3 regions of the Streptomyces sp. NPDC031225 genome follow, and region 3 is predicted to be linked to each of the others. Evidence: predicted binding sites of a transcription regulator. Region 3 holds the regulator's gene; each other region holds the start of a gene.
What was found. Region 3 encodes HspR, which represses chaperone genes until heat shock. Its sites were predicted from a motif close to TTGAGNNNNNNNNNCTCAA; they were not measured.
Positions count from the first base shown of each region.

Region 1: the regulator HspR is predicted to act here: its motif matches at 1,964-1,982, upstream of lon (endopeptidase La).
Region 2: the regulator HspR is predicted to act here: its motif matches at 1,738-1,756, upstream of dnaK (molecular chaperone DnaK).

Region 1 covers NZ_JBVIHJ010000019.1:14,379-18,612, reverse strand. The annotation lists gene lon (endopeptidase La) at 1-1,941, opposite strand, end outside; partial or broken gene ACZ48Z_RS29145 (GNAT family N-acetyltransferase) at 2,863-3,198, shown strand; gene ACZ48Z_RS29140 (GNAT family N-acetyltransferase) at 3,554-4,234, shown strand, end outside.
Region 2 covers NZ_JBVIHJ010000025.1:17,421-21,654, forward strand. The annotation lists gene dnaK (molecular chaperone DnaK) at 1-1,677, opposite strand, end outside; gene ACZ48Z_RS34285 (hypothetical protein) at 1,876-3,216, opposite strand; gene ACZ48Z_RS34290 (OsmC family peroxiredoxin) at 3,311-3,739, opposite strand; gene ACZ48Z_RS34295 (vWA domain-containing protein) at 3,803-4,234, opposite strand, start outside.
Region 3 covers NZ_JBVIHJ010000013.1:260,885-265,118, reverse strand. The annotation lists gene ACZ48Z_RS23595 (PA14 domain-containing protein) at 64-2,496, shown strand; gene ACZ48Z_RS23590 (heat shock protein transcriptional repressor HspR) at 2,557-3,003, opposite strand; gene dnaJ (molecular chaperone DnaJ) at 3,010-4,191, opposite strand.

The DNA of each region.
Region 1 (4,234 bases), on a different contig from region 3:
CTGGCCGGTCAGCGTCAGACCCGCCGCGCCCGTCTCCGGGTCGGCCAGCGACGCCTCGACGAAGAGCACGTCCCCGCCCGCTCCGGTGACCGCGAGTCCGGTCGCGACACCGGGGACCGCCGTACGGCGTTCCGCGGGGTCCTGGGCCGACTCGGGCACGTGGTGCGGACGGCCGATCAGACCGCGCAGTTCCTCGTCGGTGACGGTGAACGGCAGTTCCCGCTCGCCGAGTTCGTGCTGGGCCGCCACCTTGCGCAGCAGCCTCGCGACGGACCGCTCCAGGGTGCGGACGCCCGCCTCACGCGTGTACTCGCCGGCGAGCTTGCGCAGGGCGCTCTCGTCGATGACGACCTCGTCCGCCGCGAGCCCGGCCCGCTCCAGCTGGCGCGGCAGCAGGTGATCGCGGGCGATGACGATCTTCTCGTCCTCGGTGTAGCCGTCGAGGCGGACCAGCTCCATACGGTCGAGCAGGGCCTCCGGGATGGCCTCCAGGACGTTCGCCGTCGCCAGGAACACGACGTCGCTCAGGTCGAGTTCGACCTCCAGGTAGTGGTCGCGGAAGGTGTGGTTCTGCGCCGGGTCCAGGACCTCCAGGAGGGCCGCCGCGGGGTCGCCGCGGAAGTCGGAGCCCACCTTGTCGATCTCGTCGAGCAGGACCACCGGGTTCATCGACCCGGCCTCCTTGATCGCCCGTACGATCCGGCCGGGCAGCGCGCCGACGTACGTCCGCCGGTGTCCGCGGATCTCCGCCTCGTCCCGCACGCCGCCGAGGGCGACGCGGACGAACTTGCGGCCCATGGCGTGCGCGACGCTCTCGCCGAGGCTGGTCTTGCCGACACCGGGAGGGCCGACGAGGGCGAGCACGGCACCGCCGCGCCGGCCGCCCACGACCCCGAGCCCCCGGTCGTTGCGTCGCTTGCGGACCGCCAGGTACTCGGTGATCCGCTCCTTCACGTCCTCCAGGCCAGCGTGCTCGGCGTCGAGGACCGTCTTGGCTCCCTGGATGTCGTACGCGTCCTCGGTCCGCTCGTTCCACGGCAGTTCGAGGACGGTGTCCAGCCAGGTGCGGATCCAGGACCCCTCGGGCGACTGGTCGGAGGACCGCTCCAGCTTGTCGACCTCCTTGAGCGCGGCCTCCCGCACCTTCTCCGGCAGGTCCGCGGCCTCCACACGTGTGCGGTAGTCGTCGGACTCCTCGCCGTCCTGCTCGCCGTTGATCTCCCGCAGTTCCTTGCGTACGGCTTCCAGCTGACGGCGGAGCAGGAACTCCCGCTGCTGCTTGTCGACGCCTTCCTGGACGTCCTTGGCGATGGTCTCGGCGACGTCCTGCTCGGCGAGGTGGTCGCGCAGGTGTCCGGTGGCGAGCTTGAGGCGGGCGACCGGGTCGGCGGTCTCCAGCAGTTCCACCTTCTGCTCGGTCGTCAGGAACGGTGAGTAACCGGAGTTGTCGGCGAGCGCGGAGACGTCGTCGATGGCCTGGACCCGGTCCACGACCTGCCAGGCACCGCGCTTGCGCAGCCATGCGGTGGCGAGGGCCTTGTACTCGGTGACCAGTTCGGCGACATGACCGGGCAGCGGGTCGGGAACGGTCTCGTCGACCCTGGTCCCCTCGACCCAGAGGGCGGCGCCCGGGCCGGTCGTCCCGGCACCGATCCTCACCCGGCCCCGGCCGCGGATGAGGGCACCCGGGTCACCGTCGGCCAGCCGGCCGACCTGCTCGACGGTACCGAGCACACCGGTGCTCGCGTAGGTCCCGTCGAGGCGTGGCACCAGGAGGACCTTCGGCTTGCCGGGTTCCGAGCGGGCGGCGGCCTGAGCGGCCTCCACCGCGGCACGTACGTCGGCGTCGTTCAGGTCCAGCGGAACCACCATTCCGGGCAGCACGACCTCGTCGTCGAGCGGCAGCACAGGCAGAGTGAGCGGTGTGGACGTCGAAGCCATGATCTCCCCTTCGGCAGTCAAGTTGAGCTATGCCGACTCAATGCACGTGAGCCTCCGTATGTTCCCCACCCACCGCCCTGTTCGCTGTGGGCGATCACGACTGCCGAACTCGGCACTCCGGGGCCTATCTTGAAGCCGGGTAATAGGTGAAGCTCTCCATCAACCATTACTTCAACCATCACACAACTGCATCGGCCGATGCGAGGGAGTCTCATGGACGGGGTCGTACGGGCATGGGTGGACGGCTGGGTCGTGTCCCGCGGGGTCGCCCCGCCGGAGCGGGAACCGTGGGGGTTCACGGTCGACGTCGGCCTGATGGCGCAGGTGTCGCGGCACGTCTTCGAGGCCCTGGGCGCCGACGTGGACGAGGAGGTCGTACGCAAGGTGGCCGACGGGGTGACGGGGGCCGGGGTGTGGCTCAAGGTGTTCCAGGACCCGGAGGTGGTCGGGGCCTGGCTGGGCGAGGGCTGGTGGGTGGACCCGGAACCGGGCTACCTGATGACGATCCCCCTGACGACCACGCGGGCCGGGCGGACGGCACACCTGCCGACGACACGCACGGGCACCCCGAAGACCGAGCACGCCGGCGCTCCGACGACTGGACGCGCCGACGTCCAGGAGGCGGGACGGCCCGACTTCCCGGAGACCGGAGATACGGGCACTCCGGAGAGCGGGCCGACAGGTGACCCGGAGGCCGTGCGCACGCGCGCCGTGCAAGGGGCACGTACGGATGCGCCGGGAGCCGGGCACGCGGGCGTCCCGGAGACTCCGCAGACGGGCGCACCGGAAGCCGGACGTACGAACGCTGCGGAGGGCGCGCCCACGGATGTCCCGGAGGCCGGACATGCCGGCGTTCCGGGAACCGGACGCACGGACGCCACGGAGCCCGGACGGGCCGGCGTTCCGGTAGCCGGACTCACGAGTGTCCCGGACGGCTACCGGATGCGGGTGTGGTCCGTCGGTGGTGTCACGCGGCTGCTCGTCGCCGCGCCGGACGGCTCCCTCGCGGCGCGTGGCCAGGTGGCCCCGACGGGCGCGACCGCCGTCTTCGACCAGATCGAGACCGCGCCCGCGCATCGGCGCCGGGGTCTGGGCAGCATCGTCATGCGCACGCTCCAGGCCACGGCGGCCGCCGAGGGCGCGGAGACCGGCGTCCTCGCGGGAACGCCGGCGGGACGGGCGCTGTACGAGTCTCTGGGCTGGCATGTGGAAGCTCCGCTCACCAGTGCGAAGTTCGTGGGACCGGGCGCCGGGTGACCGTCCGTCGTCGCTTCACGGAAACCCGGAGGCGGCCCGGGACGGCCTCTGTCATGCTGCGCCGGTGATCGACCCGAGACCTTCGGATGCTCAGCGCCGGCCGCATGGCGGACAACGCCCGGCCGGCGCCCGGTCTTCCCGGCACCCTCGGACTCCGCCCCCTGGCGCACCGCGGACGGCGGCGCCCCAGGTGACCGCGAGGCACGACCCGGTCCTCGGTCGGTGGAAACCACTGCCCGCACCGGTCGAGGAGATCACCCGCGCGGGCGACAGCCGTGCACACGCGTGTGCACGGCCATGAGCCAGAACCACCGGACCACCACCACACCACCAACACACGGGGAACCCAGCAACGATGACCACAGCAGACATACAGCCCCTCCTCTCCGCCTACGACGACCAGATGCGCGGCGCTCCCCCCACCCCGCCCGCCGGGGTCACGTACGAGCAGGACGGTCCGCTGCTGCGGATCGTCGGCCAGTTCCGCGGGTTCGTGAGCGGGCCCCGGGACCTCGGCGTCGAGGGTGCGGCGCTCGACGACCTCATCGCCCGCCAGCGCGACTTCTTCGCCGCGCGCGGAGAGGCGCTGGAGTGGAAGACCCGGGCCCACGACACCCCGGCCGACCTCGCCGAACGGCTCCGCGCGGCCGGTTTCGTGCCCGAGGAGCGGGAGTCGGTGCTGATCGGGCGGGCCGCCGACATGGCCGTACGGGAGCCGGTACTGCCGGAGGGCGTCACCGTGCGCAGGGTCACGGCGGACGCGGACATGCGCCGGATCGCCGCGATGGAGTCGGCGGTGTGGGGCCAGGACTGGAGCTGGCTCGCCGACGACCTGTCCGGCCGGGTCGCCACCGCACCGGACGACATCGCGGTGTACGTGGCCGAGGCGGACGGTGAAGTGGTGTGCGCCGCCTGGCTGGTGTTCCGCGCGGGCACGGAGTTCGCGAGCCTGTGGGGCGGCTCCACGCTCGCCGAGTGGCGGGGCAGGGGCATCTACCGCGCCCTGGTCGCCGTACGCGCCGCCCTCGCCGCCGCC
Region 2 (4,234 bases), on a different contig from region 3:
GCTCGTCTCGGCGTTCTCCTCCAGGAGCCGCTTCAGGTCCGTCACCGCCGACTCGACCTCCGTCTTCGTGTCGGCCGGGACCTTGTCGGCGTTCTCGCGGACGAACTTCTCGGTCTGGTAGACGAGTTGCTCGGCCTGGTTGCGGGTCTCGGCGGCCTCACGGCGGTCGCGGTCCTCCTCGGCGTACTGCTCGGCCTCGCGCATCATGCGGTCGATGTCGTCCTTCGGGAGCGCCGAGCCGCCCGTCACCGTCATCTTCTGCTCGCGCCCGGTCGCGAGGTCCTTCGCCGAGACGTGCATGATCCCGTTCGCGTCGATGTCGAAGGCGACCTCGATCTGCGGCACGCCCCGGGGCGCGGGCGGCAGGCCCGTGAGGTCGAAGACGCCGAGCTTCTTGTTGTACGCGGCGATCTCCCGTTCGCCCTGGTAGACCTGGATGCCGACGGAGGGCTGGTTGTCGGTGGCGGTCGTGAAGATCTCCGAACGGCGGGTGGGAATCGTGGTGTTGCGCTCGATGAGCTTGGTCATGATGCCGCCCTTGGTCTCGATGCCCAGGGACAGCGGGGTGACGTCGAGGAGGAGTACGTCCTTCACGTCGCCGCGGATGACGCCCGCCTGGAGTGCCGCGCCGACCGCCACGACCTCGTCCGGGTTGACCCCCTTGTGCGGGTCCTTGCCGGTGAGGTCCTTGACGAGATCCGTGACCGCGGGCATCCGCGTCGAGCCGCCGACGAGGATCACGTGGTCGATCGCGGCGAGCTTGATGCCGGCGTCCTTGACCGCCTGGTGGAAGGGGGTCTTGCAGCGGTCGAGGAGGTCGGCGGTGAGTTCCTGGAACTGCGCGCGGGTCAGCTTCTCGTCGAGATGCAGGGGCCCCTCGGCGGAGGCGGTGATGTAGGGCAGGTTGATCGTGGTCTCCGAGGACGACGACAGCTCGATCTTCGCCTTCTCGGCCCCCTCGCGCAGCCGCTGCAGCGCCATCTTGTCCTTGCCGAGGTCGATGCCGTACTGCCCCTGGAACGTCTTCACGAGGTGCTCGACGACCCGCTGGTCCCAGTCGTCGCCGCCCAGATGCGTGTCGCCGTTGGTCGCCTTGACCTCGATGACCCCGTCGCCGATCTCCAGCAGTGACACGTCGAAGGTGCCACCGCCGAGGTCGAAGACCAGAACGGTCTGCTCCTCGCCCCGGTCCAGGCCGTACGCCAGCGCCGCCGCCGTGGGCTCGTTGATGATCCGCAGCACCTTCAGGCCCGCGATCTCCCCGGCCTCCTTGGTGGCCTGCCGCTGGGAGTCGTCGAAGTAGGCGGGGACGGTGATCACGGCGTCGGTGACGTCCTCGCCGAGGTATGACTCGGCGTCCCGCTTCAGCTTCTGCAGGACCCGCGCGGACAGTTCCTGCGCCCGGTAGCGGGTGCCGTCGATGTCGCCCTGGTCCGGGAAGCGCCAGGTCCCGTCGCCCATGTACCGCTTCACGGAGCGCGCGGTGCGCTCGACGTTCGTCACGGCCTGCCGCTTGGCGACCTCGCCCACCAGCACCTCGCCGTTCTTGGCGAAGGCCACGACCGACGGTGTGGTCCTGGCCCCCTCCGCGTTGGCTACGACGGTGGCCTCACCGCCCTCCAGCACGGCCACCACCGAGTTCGTGGTCCCCAGATCTATCCCGACCGCACGTCCCATCACTGTCCCCTTCCGCAAGGCGGGTCCGCCAGGGAGCCTTCCCGCACTCCAGCACAAAACTTGAGTGCGCTCTTGTCAATGGTGCGAGTGGCCCCGCTCAGGGGGACGAGTACCCCCACGGGCGCTCCTCGTGCGGTTTCCCACACACGCCGTCCACCGGTGGGCGCATACGGCGGGGCACGGTCCCTCCTGCGGAGGTCAGCTTCCGGCCGGTGGGCGCTGGGCGGGGATCGGCGCGGGCGGGGTCAGCAGGGGCCCGGAGCGTCTGCCGGTCCGGATGATCCGGACGTAGCCGATCGCGGCGAGCACGAGGAAGGGAACCCAGGCCAGGAGGTACGCCGGGAGGTACCGCGGGTCGAAGATGGAGCGGTGGTCGTTCACGGTCGTGGCGTTGACGCCGAAGAACGCCAGCAGCAGGGTCGGCGGCAGGGCGATCAGGGTGGCGATCGCGACCAGCACGGACACCGTGCGGTCCCTGCGGTCGTCGCGCTCGGAGAGTTCGGCGTCCAGGGCCGCCGAGCGGGCGCTGATCACCGAGGTGAGCCGCTGCACCATGCGGGCCGAGTTGGCCAGGCTGTCCCGGATGCCGAGCGCGTCGCGCAGGGAGGACTGGAAGGCCTCCATGACCGTCTCCGGGATCAGCAGGCCGTCCACGTACGCCTCCACGCCGAAGGCCAGGTCGAGCTGGAGTTCGTTGACCCCGGTGGACAGCTGTGAGATCAGCGACCGGATCTCGTACGGCGAGCTGGTGGACGCCTGTTCGTTCGCCCGCATCGTCTCGAAGGCGGCCAGCCGGGTGCGCTGCAGGACGGCCAGCGCGGAGATCATGCCGACGGCCACCAGAATCAGACCGTTCTCCACGTGTTCGGCCCACCCGGCGTGCACGGAGACCCCGCGGTCGTGCGCGGAGAGCGTGCTGCCGTGGTCGCGCAGATGGGGCGGTTCGGTCGTGGCCGTCCGGCCGCGGTGCAGGATCTCGTTCAGCATGAGGGAGCGCTGCACGGCGTCGGAGTTCAGCAGGTCGTCGCGCAACTCACCGCCCGGGAAGACGAGTTGGTGCACGTTCTGGCCGAAGGCGAGGGGGTCGGACGGGACGGGCCGCAGCCCGAGCGCGGTGAGCAGCGGACGGTCCCCGAGCATGATCCGGTCCCGGTCGAAGCAGGTGGCCGCGAGCCACTCGGCGAGGGCGGCGGCCGGGGTCGGTCCGGCGAATTCGCAGTCCAGGGCGAGGGTGATGTCGCCGCGCGGGGTGGCGAGGACGGCGATCTCGACCGACGCCGGTTCCAGACCCCGGTAGCCGTGCGGCAACCGCAGTTCCCCGGGCCGCACCGTCTCGACCAGCACCGGTACCGGCAGCACCGCCTCGCTGGATGTGAGGTGCAGGGCGAAGCGGCCGAAGTCGAACCGGTCCACGAGGCTGCCCAGCGAGGGGCGGTCCGCCTCCAGGCTGCCGGTGAGGCTGAACAGCACCAGGACACGGGTGAGTTCGCGGGTGCCGGTGTCGAGTACCGCCGTACCGCTGGATGTTCCCGCACTCATCGTGTTGCCTCCCACACCGACGACTTCACACCCGGGACCGGCGGTGCGCAGCCCCCTTCGCAAGGGAGCTGCGCACCGTCCGGGACGGGCCGCCTCAGGCGAGCTTCGCGTCCAGGGTGATCGGTACGGACTTCAGGGCCTGGCTGACCGGGCAGTTGGCCTTGGCGTCGTCCGCGGCGGCGGCGAAGCCCTCCTCGTCCAGGCCCGGCACGGTGCCCTCGACGGTGAGGTGGATGCCGGTGATGCCCTCACCCGGCTGGAAGGAGACGTCGGCCGACGTGACGAGCTTGGTGGGCGGGGTGCCGGCGCCGTTCAGGGCGTGCGAGAGCGCCATGGAGAAGCAGCTGGAGTGCGCGGCGGCGATCAGCTCCTCGGGGCTGGTCTTGCCGTTGGCGTCCTGGGAACGCGAGGCCCAGGTGACCGGCTGTGCCTCGATGGCACCGGAGGAGTCGAAGTTGACGACACCGCTCCCCTCGAGGAGGTTGCCTTCCCAGACGGTGTGTGCGGAGCGCGTGGTGGCCACGATCAGTCCTTTCCTGTGGTCCCGCTGACGGGGGTTACGGGATCCATCCGATCACACTACGGCTCAGCTGACCCTGAAGACCGGCCCGCGTGCGGTGAACGGCAGCCTGGCGCCCTGCGGGATCAGATAGGCGTGCTCGCGTCGCACCCTCAGCACGTCGCACCAGCCGTCGGTGATCACCAGTACGGGCGCGCTCGCGGGGAAGTCGTCGGCGCGGTGCAGCAGGTCGATGCCGGGCTGCAGGACGGTGCCGCCGCGGCCGTGCACCCGGACCCGCTCGGCGATCTCGGTGACGGGCAGATAGCCGGCGTCGTGCGGGGCCGCGTCGCAGAACACGACCCGGGCGGCCGGTACGTCCCGGGCCCCGGCGTACGAGGCGATCGCGCCGAGTGCCTTGCCCAGCAGGGTGCGGTTCATCGAGCCGGAGGTGTCCAGGACCACGCCGAACGTGCAGCGGGCGATCTCCTCGGGCGGGAAGTACCGGCCCGCGCGCGG
Region 3 (4,234 bases):
ACCTGGCGAGTCGTGATCACAGCAGCCTCACAACTGCTGTTCCGTACCCGATCAGAGGATCGAATGAAGTCAGCCAGACGCACGACCGCCAGCGCTGTCGTCCTCGCCACCGCCGGCACCCTCGTCACCCTGACGGCGGCCCCCGCGTCAGCGGCCGTGTCGTGCGCCTCCCCCGTGTTCAAGCGGCAGTTCTACGCGAACACGAGCCTGTCCGGCACGCCGAAGAAGACGGACTGCGACAGCGCGGTCGACGAGAGCTGGAGCGGCGCCCCCGCCTCCGGCCTCCCGAAGGACAACTTCGGCGTCCGCTGGAGCGTGACCCGCGACTTCGGCTCCGGCGGCCCCTTCGCACTCGCCGCCACCGGACTGGACGGCATCCGCGTCTACGTCGACGGCGTCCGCAAGGTCGACCTGTGGAAGAACGTCTCGACGACGGTGAAGAAGACCCCGAACGTGACGATCCCCTCCGGCAAGCACACCCTGCGGATCGACTACGCCAACTGGACCGGCGCCGCCAAGGTCAAGGTCACGTACACGCCCCGCACCACGGCGAGCGTCGACAAGGTCAAGCCGCTCACCCCGACCGGCACTTCGGTGACGTACGACAAGACCACCGGCAAGGCCAAGGTCACCTGGTCGAAGAACAAAGAGATGGACCTCGCCGGGTACCACGTCCACCGGCGACTCAAGGGCACCTCCTTCCCGGCCACTCCGCTCAGCAAGACCACCGGCACCTCGTACACCGACACCCCGCCGCCGACCGGCGCCACGTACTACTACGAGGTCCGCGCCCGCGACAAGGCCGGCAACACCTCGGGCGGCACCGCCGACCAGCCCGTCACCACCGTGGACACGACTCCGCCCGCGGCGCCGTTCCTGGAGATGGACGCGTGTCCGGTGGACCAGCCCTACGCGGCCCCGGAGCTCGTCACGACCTCGGAGAACGCGGCCGACATCGCCCTCTACGAGATGCAGCGGCTCGACCCCGTCACCCGCACATGGGCCACCGTGTACACCGGGACCAAGGGGGCGATCTGCGACACCGGTTACGCCGCCGACGGCAGCAAGGTCACCTATCGCGGCCGGGCCCGGGACGCCGTCGGGAACTGGTCCGCGTACTCGGCGGCCACCACCTTCACCACGTCCGATCTGACACCGCCCGCCACCGCCGCCGACGCGCGCGTCGAGTACCGGTCGGGCGTTCCGCACGTGGTGTGGTCGGCCGTCGACGGTGCGGCCTCGTACCAGGTCCTCCAGTACGACCGGGCGACCGGCGGCTGGCTCGATGCGCTGCCCGGCGCCACGGGTGGCAACACCCCGACCACCACCACGGGGACCGACACCGTGCCGCGCCAGCTGCTCGCGGTCGCCGACGGCTACCGGTACGCGGTGCGCTCGGTGGACGCCAAGGGCAACGCGGCCGCCCCGGTGGAGGTCACGCTGACGATGGCCGACCGGTCCGGGGCGATCGCGCCGTTCAGCACCACCGCGAACAGGTTCGACGAGGGGGTGATGATCGAGTGGAGCAGCGCCGATCCGTGGACCTTCGGCGAGGACAGGCCCCTGCTCACCTACCGGATCATCCGCACCGACAAGGCGACCGGCGAGCGCAGCACGGTGACCGCCTGCAAGCCCAACAACTCGCAGGACCTGCCGCTGACGGACCCGGAGACGTACTGGACCTGGAACACCGGCGACGCCCCCGACTACGCCGGTGCCCGGCAGATCAACGGCGTCTGCTGGGACGTCTCCGGCGCCTCCGAGACGACGTACGACTACACGGTCGTGACGATCGACCCGTACGGCCATGAGTCGCAGCCCGGCCCCGCCGCCACCGCGACCACGCCGGACACCGAGCGCCCCGCCCCGGTGGAGAACCTGGCCGCCGAGCAGATCCCGCTCGGTGTGCGCCTGACCTGGACACCGCCCGCCGACGACGACGTCACGGGCTACAAGGTGTGGCAGGGCGTCACGGACCCGGAGACCGGCGAGACGGTCTGGGACCAGAACTGCTGGACGGGCAACTCCCTGGCCGGGACCGAGATCCTCTGCCCGACGGTCCCCGACGGCGCCGCGCACACCTACAAGGTGGCCGCCACGGACGGCTCCCCCCTGATCGACTGGTGGGCGGGGCCAGAGGCCTTCCACGCCGCCGAGCTCTCCGTCACCCTGCCCGACACCCGGCCGCCGGGCTGGACGGGGACCGAGATCCGTGAGGACCAATATCCGGAGCTGTACGTCGGCTGCTCGGAGAGCTCCGGCCTCGGCGACTGCGGCCGGTTCGCGAGCTACCGCGTGGAGCGCTGGGACCCGGCGTCGGCCGCCTACATCACCCTCACCGAGGGCACGATGTACGACGCCGTGTTCCACATGGACAAGACGGTCCACGAGGACAGGCTCGGCCTGTACTACTACCGCGTCGTCCGCCTGGACGCCGCCGGCACGGAGGCCGCGTCCACACCGATCGCGTACGGCGTCTGGGACTCCTGGCTCTGAGCCCGCGCGGACGGAGAAGGGGCCCGGAGAATCCTCCGGGCCCCTTCTCGCTGCTGCTGCCTAGTCCTTCGCCCGCTTCGGCCGCCACACCACCAGCGCGCTGGTGTGCTGGACCTCCTGGTACGGCACCAGGTCACGGCGGTACGACGCGTGCACCGCCGCCTCACGCTGCTGGATGGCCGCGGCCGCGCCCTCGACGGCGTCCTGCAGTTCGGCCACCCTCGACTGGAGCGCCAGGACCTGGTTCTCCAGCTCGATGATGCGCTTGATGCCGGCGAGGTTGATGCCCTCGTCCTGCGACAACGCCTGCACCTGGCGGAGCAGTTCGATGTCGCGGGCCGAGTAGCGGCGGCCCCGCCCGGCGGTGCGGTCGGGGGAGACCAGGCCGAGACGGTCGTACTGACGCAGAGTCTGCGGATGCAGGCCGGAGAGCTGGGCCGCCACCGAGATGACGTAGACCGGGGTCTCCTGCGTCAGTTCGTACGGATTGCGTCGACGGCCGTCCATCTCGAATCAAGCTCCCTTCGCGGCCTGGAACAGCTCCGCCCGCGGATCCTCACCCGCGGTCGCCTCGCGATACGCCTCCAGCGCGTCACGAGCCTTCCCCGACAGCTCGGTCGGGACACTCACCTCGACGGTGACCAGCAGATCGCCCCGGGTGCCGTCCTTGCGGACCGCGCCCTTGCCCCGCGCCCGCATGGTGCGGCCGTTGGGGGTGCCCGGCGGCAGCTTCAGCGTCACCGCCGGTCCGCCGAGCGTCGGGACCCTGACCTCGCCGCCGAGCGCCGCCTCCGAGAAGGTCACCGGGACGGTCACCGTGAGGTTGTCGTCCTTGCGGCCGAAGACGGGGTGGGCGTCGACGTGCACCGTGACGTACAGGTCGCCCGCGGGTCCGCCGCGCTCGCCCGGCGCGCCCTTGCCGCGCAGCCGGATCCGCTGGTTGTCGGAGACGCCCGCCGGGATGCGGACCTGCATGGTGCGCGAGGACTTCGCGCGCCCGGAGCCCTTGCAGATCTCGCAGGGGTTCTCCGCCATCAGGCCGCGGCCCTTGCAGTCCGGGCACGGGTCGGTCAGCGAGAAGCCGCCGCCCGAGCCGCGGGCCACCTGCCCGGTGCCGACGCAGGTCGGGCACACGCGCGGGTTGCCGTTGGCGTCGCCGGTGCCCGAGCAGGCCTTGCAGGGCGACTGCGAGGACATCCTGAGCGGGACCGTCGCGCCCTCGATCGCCTCGGTGAAGCTGAGGGTGACCTCGGTGTCGATGTCCTGCCCGCGCCGCGGCTGCACCCGCGTGGTGCCGGAGCTGCCGCGGTTGAACAGGCCCCCGAACACGTCCCCGATGCCGCCGCCGAAGCCGCCGGCACCCTGACTCCCGCCCTGGGCGCCGCCTCCGAAGAGGTCGCCCAGGTCGAAGTTGAACGAGCCGCCCGCCCCGCCCGGCCCCGGGCGGAAGCCGCCGTTGCCGAAGAGGGTGCGGGCCTCGTCGTACTCCTTGCGCTTCTTGGGGTCACCGAGGACGTCGTTCGCCTCGGAGATCTCCTTGAAGCGCTCCTCGGCCTTGGCGTTGCCCTTGTTGGCGTCCGGGTGGAACTCGCGGGCGAGCTTCCGGTACGCCTTCTTGATCTCGGCCTCGGTGGCGTCCTTGGGGACGCCGAGGACCTTGTAGTAGTCCTTCTCGATGAAGTCCTTGGTGCTCATCCCCGACGCGCCCCCTTTCCGGTTCCGGTGTTCGGATCACTCT